2 regions of the Brevibacillus sp. M2.1A genome follow, and region 2 is predicted to be linked to the other one. Evidence: predicted binding sites of a transcription regulator. Region 2 holds the regulator's gene; the other holds the start of a gene.

Evidence for each region. Region 2 encodes Rex, which represses fermentation and respiration genes when NADH is low (regulators of the CRP and FNR family bind a similar motif). Its sites were predicted from a motif close to TTGTGAAATATTTCACAA; they were not measured.
Region 1: HP567_RS25655 (cytochrome ubiquinol oxidase subunit I) is a predicted target of Rex. The motif match lies at 4,636-4,653, and genes of this name have one in related genera.

What each region holds. Positions count from the first base shown of each region.
Region 1 is NZ_JABSUY020000001.1:5,386,876-5,394,860, reverse strand. It holds gene spoIIP (stage II sporulation protein P) at 1-1,500, shown strand, start outside; gene HP567_RS25675 (pentapeptide repeat-containing protein) at 1,576-2,442, shown strand; gene HP567_RS25670 (hypothetical protein) at 2,512-2,907, opposite strand; gene HP567_RS25665 (sigma-70 family RNA polymerase sigma factor) at 3,036-3,620, shown strand; gene HP567_RS25660 (hypothetical protein) at 3,610-4,365, shown strand; gene HP567_RS25655 (cytochrome ubiquinol oxidase subunit I) at 4,757-6,172, shown strand; gene cydB (cytochrome d ubiquinol oxidase subunit II) at 6,162-7,175, shown strand; gene cydD (thiol reductant ABC exporter subunit CydD) at 7,175-7,985, shown strand, end outside.
Region 2 is NZ_JABSUY020000001.1:3,266,043-3,274,027, reverse strand. It holds gene HP567_RS16255 (cell wall elongation regulator TseB-like domain-containing protein) at 135-614, opposite strand; gene HP567_RS16250 (hypothetical protein) at 644-1,345, opposite strand; gene HP567_RS16245 (hypothetical protein) at 1,479-1,658, shown strand; gene HP567_RS16240 (amidohydrolase) at 1,722-3,026, opposite strand; gene HP567_RS16235 (redox-sensing transcriptional repressor Rex) at 3,043-3,666, opposite strand; gene HP567_RS16230 (ComEC/Rec2 family competence protein) at 3,682-4,587, opposite strand; gene dinG (ATP-dependent DNA helicase DinG) at 4,629-7,532, opposite strand; gene HP567_RS16220 (tetratricopeptide repeat protein) at 7,624-7,985, opposite strand, start outside.

The DNA of each region.
Region 1 (7,985 bases), 2.1 Mb from region 2:
TGGGTCAATAATAAGTATGTGAAGATGATAGAAGTTCCACAGATCAAATATGTCAAAAGCAATGTGGATATGCTGAATGTTCGGGCAGAACCAAATGCCACTGCACAAATTTTGCAGATCATCGACAAAAACGGTGTGTTTTTGCAAATGAGAAAGCAGGGGGATTGGGCACAAATTAAGCTGTCTGATCAAAAGAACGGCTGGGTGAGAGCCAATTACTTGACGGAGACAGCGGCACCACCACCACCAAAACCACCACAGGTACCAGCACAAATCCCGGATCCGACAACAATTCCAGCACCGCCCCCTCCTGTAGTCCCATCCAGTACGGGGAGTGGATTCGAACAAGGGACAATCGTATTGACGGAAGGCTATGAAGTTTATGCGCAGCCAGATATTCTTGGTACCGTCATTGGTCAAATCCATGGCGGGATGACGATCAACCATTACGGATATGCAAATGGTTGGTATACCATCAACTTCAACGGTACCTATGCCTATATTTTCAAACCTATGGAACAGACGGGGACAGTTCCATCACTGCCGAGTTCAACACCGGGGGTACCAGCGACTTTGCCAACAACACCGCCGCCCTCTGTACAAGAACTACAGGTTCGTGTCAAAAATCCTGATTCCAATATCCGCAACGGTCCCTCAACCGAACATGCCATAATTGGAAATGTTCAACCCGGACAAGTATTCCCGGTTGTGCAAACAGTAGGAGACTGGTACCTCATCAGACTGGCAGACAATTCGACCGCCTACATCGCGGGGTGGATCGTAGAGAAAATTCAACCAGCTGGTACTCTGCCACCGACAGGAGCAACGTACGAGTACAACAGTGGGATGATTGGAAACGAGAAAGTGTATATCTATCACACCCATAACCGTGAGTCTTGGCGAAATGTTGCACGGAACCAACAAGGGAGCTCGGTAGATGATCCAGAGATTAACATCACGCTTGTTGGGAAACGGCTGGGCGAGCTATTGCAAGCAAGAGGCATTTCGGCAATGGCGAGCCAGGACGATTTCGCTCAGAGATTGAGGGAACAAAATAAAAGCTACTCGATGTCTTATTCCGAGTCGTACAAGGCGGTAGCTGCAGCGGCTGCAACCAGTCCGCACTTGCAGTACATTTTCGATATTCATCGGGACAGTGATGAGCCACGCAGCAAGGTAGCGATCACGATCAATGGCAAAACCTATTCCCGGATGCTGTTTGTAATCGGAACAGCGAACCCGAACCATCTGGCGAACAAAAAGCTGGCGGAAGAGCTGAACGCCCGTCTGGAAGCCTCTTATCCCGGATTGTCGCGGGGGATTATCCTGAAAGGTTCAAATCAAGGAAACGGGGTGTACAATCAGTCCATTTCCGAGGGCGCCCTGCTTTTGGAATTCGGCGGTACGAACAACACCTTGGAAGAAGGCTATAATACAGCAGAAGCCTTTGCCGAAGTTTTCGGGAATTACCTGATCGAATCTCAAATCGCATTCAATTAAACGGTTAATAAAAGTAGCACGATTCTTATCGCCACGCGCGAGAGAATCGTGTTTTTTTCCGGGAGGATCATTTATATGGCTACGCATCAAGAACACATACAATCGACTTACGATAACAGTCGCAGTCATCTTCAAGGTGACTGTGAAAGCTGCTTTGGCTTGTGCTGTGTGGCATTGCCTTTTGCTGCTTCCTCTGACTTTGCCATCAATAAAGACGCAGGCAAGCCCTGTAGTAACTTACAGGCAGACTTCCGGTGCGGTGTTCACACAAAGCTGAGAGACATCGGCTTTCGGGGTTGTACGGTCTACGATTGCTTTGGAGCTGGTCAAAAGGTGTCTCAAGTCACTTATGGCGGCCAAGATTGGCGGAAAGAACCCGGATCAGCGAAGCAAATGTACGAAGTATTTCCGATCATGTGGCAGCTTCACGAGCTGCTCTGGTATATAACGGATGCGTTGACCAAGCAAGCTGCCGAGCCGCTCCATCCTGCATTGAAGGAAGCAATGGAGGAGACACAGTGCCTGACAGATAAAAGTCCTGAGGAAATCTTGAAGCTGGACATCGCACTTCATCGAGCAAAAGTAAATGAACTATTGCTACAGACAAGTGAATTGGTACGCAAGGACGCGGTTGCCAAGTACAAAGGGGGCAAGCAAGGAAAATCCTATGGCCGAGGAGCTGATCTCATCGGTGCCAAGCTCAAAGGCGCTGATTTACGAGGCACCCAATTACGCGGGGCTTATTTGATTGCTGCTGATCTGAGGGGAGCGGATTTGCGGGGAGCCGACCTCATTGGTGCGGATTTTCGCGATACAGATGTAAGTGGAGCGAACTTGACGGAGACGTTGTTTCTCACGCAGGTTCAGCTCAACGCGGCGAAGGGTGATGCCAGCACCAAGCTGCCACCGTTGTTTACGCGTCCGCCGCACTGGGCTAAATAAAAGAACCAAAAGCAGGGTGTCATTCGTTGACAGCCTGCTTTTTCTCAAGTTATATGGTTCCCTCCAAGATTACGAGTCTGGATTGGAATGCAACCCAACTATTTCTATTACTTCGACTACTCCTACTCTTCTCGAACCTTCCATAAAATATCCGATCACCCCAAGCTCCATTCTTTTTGTGTGGACTTCTTTACGCATCTGGGGGAAAAGAATCCACATGCGTGCAGTTCCTTCTGTAGGAACAGGGCTTGTGTTATCTAAAATGATTTCTCCGTGATCATCTTCAAATTCAGTATGGATGGCAAAGATGCCTGTTAGGCTTATGTCATCTCCCTCGTAAGAAAAATCACTTCGATAGCCTTGAAACGGTGTCACCTTTCTGCCGCCTTCATTTTCCGAGTAAAATCGATATTTTACTCGAAAATCAGCGGGATGCTTCCTTATTTCTTCATAGGGTGTCCACATGTCATTTCCTCCGTTCTTTAAAAATGGTTGTTAATACAATTCTACTTTTGCCGTATTAACTAGCGTGAGGCTCACAACCAAACAAATTGCGCAATTTGTTTATTCCATCCAGAAGGGAGGGGAAGTAATTGGAGATTGCCCAAGTGAACACAGGCATCTGCCATAAAGAAGAACACGAAAAGCAAGCGGAAAGCATGTCGACCGAAACTTTTACTCAAATTTATGGTGCGTACTATAAGCGCGTCTACAAATATATTTGCTATCGTATCAATAATCACTACACAGCGGAAGAAATATGCAGTCATGTGTTTGAAATGGTGATTTCAAAATACAGCAGCTTCTCGCCGGATAAATCAAACTTTGAGGTTTGGTTGTTTGCGATCGCCAGAAATGCAGTAACAGATTACTTTCGCTTACAGAAGAAAAGGATCAGCTTTTCATTGGATTCGATTCTGAATCTGGTCTTGCCGAAGTCGTCACCGGAGGACATTGTGATCCGCGACGATAATCATCGAGCCTTATTTCAAGCACTGGCCAAGCTGAGTGACAAGGAACGCAATATCATCGCCATGAAATATGCGGCTGGTCTTAAAAACGCGGAAATTGCAGAACTTCTTGGTGTCAGTGGTTCAAATATTGGCGTCGTTCTCTACAGATGCTTGAAAAAGCTGCAAATGGAATTGCAAAAAGGGGGCTTCCGCTATGAAGAGTGAGCATGATCTAAACGATTTTCGTGAACTCACCGACTTGCTTACTGATCTGGAATTAGATGACGCCACTCCAAAAGCCAGCATATACAATCGGCTGAAATTCAAATTGGAATCAGGAAACATACAATTACATGATAGGAAAAAGGACGGGATCTCTATGAAAACGAATAAATGGAAAGCTGTCTCAGTTAGTGCTGTTGCTGTTGTTTGCCTTTTAGGCGCATTTTCGACTACATCGTTTGCCCAAGAAATGCTCCAGACGATCTTGGCACGCTTTCAGGTCGGGAACATGGAAATTACCCAATACGATAAAGAACAGCCTGCTACTCAGTCCAATTCCCAAGTAATCGAGATACCTGTAGAACCCAAGGCCCCCCCACAGATGACATTGGAAGAAGCACGCGCAGCCAGCAAAATGGACTTTCCCGCACCGACATGGTTATCAGAGCATTATTCCTATGTGAACGCGGTCGTTCAAGGCGAGCATATGGTAGAAGTTCAGTATAAAAAAGAGAAAGAGTTTATTTCCTTGCTGATTTCAAACGGTGGTGAAAACGGCATCAGCACGACAGAGGGTGTCAAGATCGAAACCATTGGCGGGAAAAAGGTGTATTTCGCCAACGGGATCGTGATTTGGGAGCATGAAGGATTCACGTACGAGTTGTACCAGATGGCAGAGAAGAGATTCGATGCTGCGACTATCGGCAACATCATCGAATCCTTGTCAACGAAATCCGTCAAAAAATAAGCAGTTGTCACTTAACCACGTACCCAGGCACACCGACTTCGATTTTTCGAGGTCGGGGATCATCTGGGTATTCCACTCAAGATGGGCCTTGTAACGGGGCCCATTTTTGTATGTGCCGTCACAGAGTGTTAAAAATCATGTAACGAATCGGACACCCTCTAGGGTCAAAAGTCCTGCTACAATTACACATGACCGGAAATATACAGGGTAAAACCAAAAACTCTCTCACGAAGGTGAATGCGAAAAGGGGGTTACAGGAGAGAGAATTGTTTGTGAATTCTTTCACATATATTTGTGATATTTTTCACAAAGTCGTAATAAATGCGGATTTCCCCACTGGTATAATTCCGGTACATAAAGGCCAAAACGCGAATAGAAAGGGATCTTGTACATGGATATAGTGGATTTGGGACGACTTCAATTTGCGATAACAACGATCTTTCATTTTGTTTTTGTGCCGATTTCCATCGGGCTGTCCTTATTAGTAGCCATTATGGAAACGATGTATGTGGTAAAAAAGAATGACTTGTACAAAAAAATGGCCAAGTTTTGGGGAACCTTTTTGCTCATAAATTTTGCTGTCGGGATTGTGACAGGGATTATGCAGGAGTTCCAATTTGGGATGAACTGGTCAGATTTCTCACGATTCGTCGGCGACGTATTTGGAACACCGCTAGCGATTGAGGCTCTCTTGGCATTCTTCCTCGAATCGACTTTTATTGGACTATGGGTATTCGGTTGGGATCGCTTGTCCAAAGGTGTGCATCTCGCATGTATTTGGCTCGTATCCATTGGAACGATTCTTTCGGCTCTTTGGATTCTTGCAGCCAACTCGTTCATGCAGCAGCCAGTCGGCTTCGCAATCAATAACGGACGAGCAGAGATGGTCGATTTCTTCGCTCTTCTTACCAATGGACAATTACTATATGAATTCCCGCATACCGTATTTGCGGCATTTGCGACAGGAGCCTTTCTGGTAGCAGGTATCAGTGCTTGGAAGCTATTGAAAAAACAAGACGTTACATTCTTTGCGCAATCTTTCAAAATTGCGATCGTGGTAGCATTGATTTCCTCGCTTGCGATTGCTCAATTCGGTCATGGTCAGGCACAATATTTGGTTGCTACCCAACCGATGAAAATGGCAGCGAGCGAAGGGCTGTGGGAAACAAGCGCGGACCCGGCTCCTTGGACGGTTTTTGCAACGATTGATCCAGAAAAACAAGAAAACGGCTTTGAAATAAAAATTCCATATTTGCTTAGTGTTCTGACGTACAACTCACTTTCAGGTTCTGTCCCGGGCATGTTGGAGTTGCAGGCGGAGTATGAGAAAACTTACGGTCCAGGAAACTATATTCCCCCTGTTCGGACGACCTTCTGGAGCTTCCGCATCATGGTAGCGGGCGGTAGTGCCATGATTTTGCTGGCTTTGTACGGGGCATATCTCGCTTTGCGCAAAAAGCTGGAACAGCCAAACAAGCGGTTCATGCAGTTGATGGTTGCGGGTATCTCGTTGCCATTCATCGCAAACTCGGCTGGGTGGATCATGACGGAGGTAGGTCGTCAGCCATGGACGGTATTCGGGCTGTTGCGTGTTGAAGATTCGGTTTCCCCAAGCGTTAGCACAGGAGCGGTATGGTTCTCTCTCATCGCCTTCACGACGATTTATCTTATCCTGCTGTGCCTCTTGGCTTATCTGTTTGCTCGTGTGGCCAAAAAAGGGCCGGAATTGGATAGTCATGAGGAAGTAGAGAATGTACAGCTTCAAGATCCATTTGATCGTGTAAGGAGTGAACGTTATGGGGCTTAATGAACTGTGGTTCCTGCTCATTGCCGTTCTGTTTACCGGATTTTTCTTTCTCGAAGGCTTCGACTTTGGTGTCGGCATGGCGACGCGCCTGCTCTCACGAAATGATTTGCAAACCCGGGTTCTGATCAATACGATTGGCCCGTTCTGGGATGCCAATGAAGTGTGGCTGATTACAGCCGCTGGTGCGATGTTCGCAGCGTTCCCAGAGTGGTATTCCACGATGTTTAGCGGCTATTATCTTGTGCTTACGCTAATTCTGCTTGCGTTGATTGGGCGAGGGGTAGCATTTGAATTTAGAGGCAAAGGGAAAGGCGAGGCTTGGAAAAAGACGTGGGACGCAGCGATTCTGATTGGAAGCTTTGTACCGCCGATGTTGTTTGGAATGGTGTTTGCCAGCCTGGTGAAGGGTGTGCCGATTGATCAAAATATGGAAATGACTGCGGGCTTCTCTGATATTGTGAATGGATACTCGTTGTGGGCAGGTGTGACAGTCACGGGATTATGCTTGCTGCACGGTCTGAACTTTATCTCGCTGCGCACAGTAGGCGAGCTGCGTGAAAAATCACGTGTACTGGCAGCAAAGTTGTTGCCTGTGCAAGCGGTTCTCATGGCAGTGCTTGTAGGGTGGACATTCATGGTAACCGATCTGTTTGAACGTCAGGGTGTATTGTTGACAGCAGCCACACTCTTAGGTGTTATCGCCTTTGTACTGGCTCGTCACTACCTGAGACAAGGCAGGGAAGGTTGGGCTTTCGGGATGACAGGCGCGATGATCCTGTTGACATTCGTCTCGATGTTTATCGGTTTGTTCCCACGGGTGATGGTCAGCACGATTGATAGCGCGTTTGATTTGACCCTTTATAATGCAGCTTCGAGTCCATACACGTTAAAAGCAATGACCATTGTTGCAGCAGTGCTTTTACCGTTCGTGCTAGCCTATCAGGCTTGGAGCTACTTCGTTTTCCACAAACGAGTCACTGAAAAGGATCATTTGGAGTATTAATGGACAAGGAATTGTTCCGATTACAAGGAATCCGACCGGTTATGCTGCTGCTAGCCGGTCTTTCCCTCCTGCAAAGTGCGGCGATTATCGGTCAGGCAGTGTTTTTGGAGAAGTCGATCTCGATCTTGTTTGAAGGTCAAGCGGTTCATATGGCGTATCAGTCGCTTGCCCTGTTTTTGGTCATGATAGCCGCTCGTCATACCATCGTTTGGCTGCAAAAGAAAATCGCTGGTCGTTTTGCTGAAGCCTCCAGTGAGTCTTTGCAAGGGCGAGTTTTATCCCGATTGTTCGAGCGTGGTCCACGTTTTGCAGCCAGTGAAGGAAGCGGAAAGCTTGTTACGCTTGTCTTGGAAGGTGTAGATCGTGTACGTACCTACCTGGAGTTGTCTGTTCCGCGTACGCTGGATATGGTTTTTGTTACGTTTCCGCTTCTGGCATTTGTCTACACGCAAGATGTTATTTCTGGACTGATCCTGACGGTGACGATGCCTGTTCTCATCGGATTTTTTATCGTTCTCGGTCTGGCGGCGCGTAAACAGGCAGACAAGCAATGGCGTTCGTATCGAATGCTGTCCCATCATTTCACCGATTCACTTCGCGGGATTGCGACGCTCCGGTTTTTGGGACGCAGCAAAGACCATGGGGAGACTGTAGGAAGAGTGAGCGATCAATATCGATCCGCTACGATGCGCACGTTGCGCGTGGCCTTCTTGTCTTCTTTGGCACTCGACTTCTTTAGCATGCTGTCTGTCGCGTTTGTGGCGGTTGGTCTTGGATTGCGGCTGATTGAAGGGAGCTTTGGCTTTGAAA
Region 2 (7,985 bases):
ATATCGTTCTCGTTTTCTCTCTAAGCAACATCCAAAGTATATCATATGAGTATATCAATTTCTTATACAGATGTTGGATGGAATGCCAAACAGGCCTTCTCCCATAAGGAAAAGGCCTGTCGTATGCAAGCGTCTCAGGTTGGAGCGAGCACGTATGAGGTTAACAGAGCGCCCGTGAATAGATCATAGTGAATGTAGTGATAACGACCGTCTTTGTCTTTTACAGTGACTTCCCAAAATTTCTTATCGTTTTCGAGACCAGGAACCAAATGAGTGATCTCCGATTGTGGGAAGGACTTATAAACTGCCTCTTCTACATTCTTTTTTGGAACAGCAAGATCCATTCGATCAAAGCTAACTTTCTGATCGGTCATCCAAGCTACAACTTGTGTCCCCGCCTTATTTTTCCCAATGACGACAGCGTAGCTCTCCTTGCCTCGATATTCATCAATGGATTCAATCTCCGTGATCGTTGTGCGATCCTGGACCCACTGACGAACGGTTTCCTCAAATTGATTGCGTTCCCCTGCTACAGAAGCCGTCAGGTGATAGGCGAACCCAGCTCCCGTAAGTAAAATGACGGCAACGATTGATAGGATAATTCGTACTAACACAGCAAAGTAACTCCTTTACGTGGCTGACATTACAATCGGAATCGAAGCTGGTCTCTCTTCACTCCAACTGCCGTTTGTATTTGCAAATCCAGCTCCAGTTGACGAAGCTGCCCCGTAGTTGACTCGTACCATAGTTGGTAATTGACTTTCATTCCGTTCGTTACATTCGAAGTCAAATCATGAATAGGGAAGGATGGACCTAGCCACATCGATAATAACGAAGAGACTTTCTCAGGTGGAACCGCAATCCGATATCCACTCCATCCTTGCCCCGCAGTATCTTCAAGGCGTTCAGGACGAACGGATTGCATAACTCCCTTGAGCAATACTGCGTGCTCATACGGGGTGAACAGCGCATACGGCAGTGCAGCATGGTCCTGTATCTGGCCATCAATTCGAACCGAAACTGGCTGCCCATCTTTTCTGGCTATTTCAAGCTGGTGGCCACCGATTTCTCCTGCGAGCTGAAATTGCTCATTTTGAAATCGCCCATGTAAGGTCTGATCCTTCATGTAAACCAGAAATGAGCGTTCCTCGTCCTGCGTGATCTGCTCCAAAAGCTCCGCTACCGTCGTCGTCTGCCCCGTTCCTGTTGTTTGTCTGACCGCAGACGCAGGATCCGTGCTGCCTGTATTGGCTGATCGACTTACTGTCCCCAATACAATCCCCAGGAGAAATAGACCGAGTAGGATAGGAATGAGCCACCACAGCAATTTGGGCCGGATGTACATGTCGTCCCCCCTGTCCCATTTTTGTCTTTAGCCTATGCTATACGGGAAGGTTTTAGAACGACACGGAAAAGTTGCTAATCATAGCTTAAGGTCGGGCGGTCATACTACACATACACCCCGAGGAGGTGAGCGCGTGACATCTTCGCAACAAACTACATCTCCTGACATACTTGGGTTTCTGTTACAGGAATACCGCGTCTCCTGGGCAGGATTGTCGTCTCCCTTGCGTCAATGGTCGCACACACCCACTCTTCATTTTCGCCATCATCTCCTGACAAAAGCTGTGGCAAAAATGAACAACGGAACGTCGTAGTATCCAATTCCCCTACCTACACCTGCACTGCCTTACTCCTGTCCCCCACCTGACAGGAGCCTTTTACCGTTTTAACGTTTGGAATACGCGGTTCGCTTCGTAAATCGCGCGCTCCTCATCGATGGTCAACAGCTTATGGTTACGCATCAAGAATTTACCCGCTACAATCGTATCTTTCACATCTCGTCCATTTGCCGCGTACACCACGTGTGAAATCGGTTGGTGCGCCGGGTGGAAATGGGCTTGATGGCTATCCATCACGATCAAGTCAGCTTGCTTGCCTACTTCAATGCTTCCAAGCGTTTCTTCTTGGAATACCCCTTCTGCGCCATAACGGGTAGCCATGCGAAGCGCTTCCTCTGCTGGAACTGCTACTGGATCGTTGTTCACACCTTTGTGCAGAATCGCAGCGAGCTTCAATTCTTCGAACAGATTCAAATTGTTGTTACTTGCAGAGCTGTCTGTACCGAGCGATACGCTTACGCCTTTTGCCAACATTTTCGGAACAGGCGCAACACCGCTTGCCAGCTTCAAGTTGCTGACTACATTATGAGAAACTCTCACGTTGTATTTTGCCAAAATGTCGATTTCTTCATCCGTTAGGTGAACAGCGTGCGCGACGAGTGTTGGGCGATTGAACATACCCAGCTTTTCCAAGTGAGCGACTGGACGCAGTCCGTAGTCCTTCTCGTTTTGACCGACTTCCCAAGCGGTTTCTGACATATGGATATGAAGCGGCAAGGACAACTCATCAGCTTTTTCGATAATTTGGGTAATAAATTCTGGCGAGCAGGTATACGGCGCATGCGGTGCCATCATGACGGTAATACGTCCGTCTGCCTGATTATGCCATTCTTTTGCAAAAAGTGTCGCGTCCTTCAGCTTTGTTTGACGTTCTTCTTCGGAGCACAGACCGATCATTCCTCGGCAAAGGCGGGCACGCATTCCAGCTGCATCGACTTCCTTCGCCACAACATCCATATGGTCATACATATCCACAAACGTGGTAGTTCCGGTACGAATCATCTCAATAAGCGACAGTTGGGTACCCCATTTTACTGTGTCACCCGTGAATTGCGCCTCCAATGGCCACATTTTGTCTTCCAGCCATTGTTGTAGCGGCAAATCATCTGCATAACCACGTAGGAGGGACATACCAGCATGTCCATGCGTGTTGATTAACCCAGGCAGTATGTAGTCTCCTTTTTGATCGATAACTTCATCGTATCCCGCTTCCGACAGGTCCTCAGGAGTTGGGCCCACATACGTAATCTTGTTGCCTTCGAATGCTACGGCACCATCGTAAATGACTTCATTCGTATCGTTAACGGTAATGACTGTTGCGTGAATGAGGATCGTCTTTTTCATAGTATACACTCCATTCTTATGTCAAGTAGTAGGCCAAGCTTTGCAGGTTGGACGTCACGTCCGCATAGTGAATGCGAACATCCTTTCCTGCGCGAATCGTCGTAGGGGCAAAATTCAAGATCCCCCTGATACCCGCTTGAGTCAACTGATCACATACGGATTGCGCTGCAGGGGCCGGTACCGTAATAATCGCCAGCTTGATTTGCTTTTTAACGATTGTCTCTTCCAGCTCTGATAAAGGCTGAATCGGTATACCTGCGACTTTTTTGCCCTGCTTCTCTGGATTATTGTCAAAGATGGCCGCAATCCGCATGTTATCTTTCAAATAAGCGTTGTAGTTACTGATGGCATGGCCCAAATGCCCAGCTCCGACCAAAGCGACACGGATTTCATCCGTTAGCTTCAGGATTTCACGTATTTTTTCCACCAGATAATCGACATCATAGCCGATTCCCTTTTTTCCAAAATCACCAAAAGCTGCAAGATCTTTTCTGATTTGGGCAGGATTCACATCAAGATTCTTGCCCATCTGTTGGGAGGAAACGGTGGTCACCTCAACTTGCTGCAAATAACTGAGGTAACGCAGATAAATCGGCAAACGACGGACGACCGCTTCTGAAATCTTTTCGTGTTTTGCCACGTTCGGTCTTCCCCCCTAATTCTTTTGCTTCAAAATCCGATATTCTTTTCCATTCGATAAAATGGTAATGGAACCGTCGTGGCTGGTAACGTATGTCTCGGCCCATGACTCACCCAAACGCTCTATGACCTCCGTCTGACCGTCTTTCATTTGATCCCGTGATCGGCCTGTCTGAATAATGGCGACCTGAGGATCGACCTGCGTCAGAAACGGTTGTGAAGATCCCTGATTGCTTCCCTGACCGGCTACCTTTAGCACTTCCGCCTTCAGTTTGTCATTTTGCCGTTCCAACAGTCGCTCCTCTGCTTTTTCATTCACGGCACTCATAAACAAAAACCGCAGTTGACCGTGCGTCAATCGAAAAACAAGAGAATTGTTCTGAGGCGATAAAAATAACGGTTCATCCGGAAGCAATACTTCCATGGAGATTTCTTGGTCAAGAGTGAGTACTTGTCCTTGCTCTGCTTCCATCTGCTTTTGGTTGGAGCGAAGCAGCACGACATGCCGAATGGATGGTGCGATCAGCTTTGGCAAAATGACAGCATCGATGAGCACTTGTTGGCTCAATGAAGCGTAGCCTCCCATATGTTCCGGCTGGTCGTTCGTCAACACCACAAAATCGAGCCGTGTAATCTTGAGCTCTGCCAAGCGCGCTGAAAGAACGGGCCAATCTTCTGACGTACCCGTATCAATCAGCATCGTTTTGCCGCCTGGCATTCTCAAAAGCGTACTCTCACCTTGTGGAAGTGCGAAGTAGGTGATTATGAGACCCGAAAATTCCTGTTCTGTCTCGGTTTCAAACGGGTCATCTATCTTCACTGCTGCTTCTTGCAAATACAAATGGCTATCAATCGAGCATGCGCAAAGGAAAAACACACTCAGAACTACTATCCACCAACGCCACTCTTTTTTCCATAACATTTATTTTATCACCTTAATCCCTATGAGACTATTGCTTCATTTTATGAATCTGACAGGGATTGCATACTAAGGAATGGCTCTATGCGCTCTCGCAGAGTTGGCCATGGACCGCTTTCGATTTGAAATGGCGGCAAAGATTGAAGGAATGAGCGTCCATATCTCGACTCAACCACACGCGTGTCGAAAACGATCACGACCCCTCTATCCAAGTGATGGCGAATTAATCGCCCCACCCCTTGCTTAAATTGTAGAACGGCTTGTGGAAGAGACAACGACATAAAGGCGTTTTTTCCTTCTGCCTTCAAAAGCTCTGCCCTTCCTTGATAGACAGGATGATTCGGCGGAGCAAACGGAAGGCGAACAATAACTAAACTGCTCAGCCATTCCCCCTGGATATCGACACCTTCCCAGAAGCTGCTAGTTCCAAGCAGCACACTTCTCTCCATGCTTCGGAACAGTCGCACCAGCTTGCTCCGATTGTTGCTATCAATCCCGTGACCGAATAACGTATACGGTTCTGGAGCATCTGCCAGTCGTTCTTTCATCGCTTGGTAAACAAGTCGAAGCATCGAATGGGAGGTAAACAGGATCAGCGTCCTTCCTTTCGAAGCCAGTACGACGTCCACGCACCCTTGAATGACCGCCTCCAAGTACGTGTGGTCACTCTCTTTGCCTGGTGCGGGGAAATCAGATGGAATCAACAGCAGCCCCTGCTCTTCATAATGAAACGGCGATGGCAGTGACAAGGTACGCACTCGTTCCTCGGGAAGCTGGTCGAGACCAAACTGGCTTTTGATGTAGGAGAAGCTGTTCTTGACCGTCAGAGTGGCTGATGTCAAAATCAGACTCCGCTTTTGTGCGAAAAGCGGTTCTGCCAGTGAGTCGGCAACCTTCAAGAGTGCCGCTGACAAATGAACCTGCTTGCGAGCTGTACGGGACTCTACTTCCATCCAATACACATACTCGGCATCCTGCTCAAGTAAAAAGAAGTGAAGCAGCTCCACGGCGTTCTGCCAGTCTTTGATGAGACCGAATAAATCTGTCAGTAGACTGCGTACGGCAAAAGGAGGCTTTTCCTCTTGCGGAGTCGTTCGCAAAAGCTGTTCGATGCCCGCTGCATATGCAGTCATCCCTTCAATCAGCTTTTTGGTTACTTTGCGTATCTTCTCGTGTTTGCCTACAAACGATTCAATTCGATAACGTACCGTCTCACGCCCAGCGTCCGTCGTCTCCTCCGCACGATCCGATGCCCATGCATACAAGAGCTGTGTCCATTGCTGCGCTTTCTCTCGCAAGGCAGCGGACTGTTTTCTTAGCTCCAAAAGCTTGGCAGCGACATCTTCTTGTACCGCAGGCATCCAGCTTTGCAGCTCTTCTGCGAAGCGGGCTATAGCCCCACCCTCCTCAACCGATGCACGATCTAACAAGAAAAGAAGCTGCGTGGTTGAAAACTGCTTGCCTAAATGCTGTGTCGCTGCATCCTCCAAATGATGGGCCTCATCGACGATAGCAACTTCATACGAAGGGAGGATTCTGTTTTCCGCTTGCAAGTCGCTGATGAATAGGGCGTGATTGACGATGAGGACATCGACATCGCGTGCCCGTTCCTTCGCCTGGAAATAGTAACAGCGACTAAACCACGGACAAGCCCGATTCAAACAGGAACTCGTATCACTTTTTACCTGTTGCCACAGCAGTTGACCACTTGGAGGCATGCTCAGTTCTTCCACGTCACCGGTAACGGTTTGTGTGAGCCACGTCAGCATCTGTCCTTTGACCAAGCGCATTTCTTGGCTGCTTCCTTCTACAGGTTCGTCTACGGCTTGTTCAAATTTACGCAAGCATAAGTAGTTTCCTCTGCCTTTTAGTGTCGAAGCCGTAAACGAAAACGGCAACGACTCCTGCAAGGTAGCGATTTCCTTATGGAATAGCTGTTCCTGCAATTGAATGGTATTGGTACTGACCACCAGCTGTTGCTGATTGTAATGAGCCCAAATGATCCCCGGCAAGAGATAGGCTAATGATTTTCCCGTACCTGTCCCTGCCTCTACCAATAAATGGGCGCCATTCTCCATTGCCTCATAAACGGCATGCATCATTGCTTCCTGAGCATCCCGACGTTGATATCCCGACATTTTTGCCTGCATGTACCCGTTTTCGCCCAAAACCTCCTCGAGCTGGTCGGCAAACGCTTTCGTCACTGTCGCATCGACATGAGGACGCTTTAGAGACGCTGTTAATTTTTCTTCGCGCTTCCGTAGAGCCAACTGGCGATAAATATCCCACATGTCTGAGGAATCCGTTTCGGTTGGGGTTCCATCCAGCTCTGGCAGTTCTATGAGCTTTTCCATCTCGATCTGACGTAAAAGAACCTCGATATCCGAGCGAAACGAAGAAACGAGCATCTGCAGGCGCTGGATCGTCACGAGTGGCAGTCTCTTTAAAATATCCAGCAAGTGGAGAAACAGCTGCGCCGTTGCGAGTGCATCACTATCTGCTTGATGGGGATTATCGTGCTCGATTTCCAGCTCAGACGCCAGTTCTCCGAGTCTGTAGCTATTTTGCATTGGCAAAAGAACACGGGATAGCTCCACTGTATCGAGCACGTAGCCGTCAAACGCATAATAGCCCTGGCTCAGCAGGGCTTCTTGTAAAAATTGGAGATCAAAGCTTGCATTATGTGCTACAAATGCTCGTCCGTCCAATAAACGTAAGAAATCTGGAAACACTTCTTCCAAGGAAGGAGCATCTGCAACCATTTCATTGGTAATCCCTGTTAATTGAGTAATAAACGGTGGAATATCCTGGCCCGGATGAATCAGGGTGGAAAAACTCTCGGTAATCTGCCCGTCATCGATTGCGACAGCACCAATCTGAATGATGCTATCCCCTTGGCGTGGATGGCTTCCCGTCGTCTCAAAATCTACAACTAGTAATCGATTCAAACGTTGTCACCTCGTAACCTGGGCGGAAACATTCAATCCGCACCCATTCACATTCGGCAACGATGGGAAATATTCCTGCTCTCCTGTACATTTAAGGCTGTACGAGCTCGGTTTGCATTTCTGTTTGACCGAGCTTGCTTGCACACAATTGCAGATAGATGGGGATTTCCCATAACTGTTCTGCGAATGGCAATGCCCGTTGAAAATATTGTTCAGCTAGGCGCCAATTTTCTTCCACAACCGCGATTCTCCCCAGATGAAAATACCCTAACGAACGTACATATGGCTCAGCGTCTTCCAGGAAATACTTTGCCAACCGTTTTGCTTCTTGTGTATCCCCCAGCTTTTCGTATGCGGAAATCATCCCGGATTGTCCGAGGCGATTGTCTCGGTTTTTCTCTAGTATGATCCGAAACGCTTTGATCGCTTCGTCTACCCTTCCGTCAAACAACA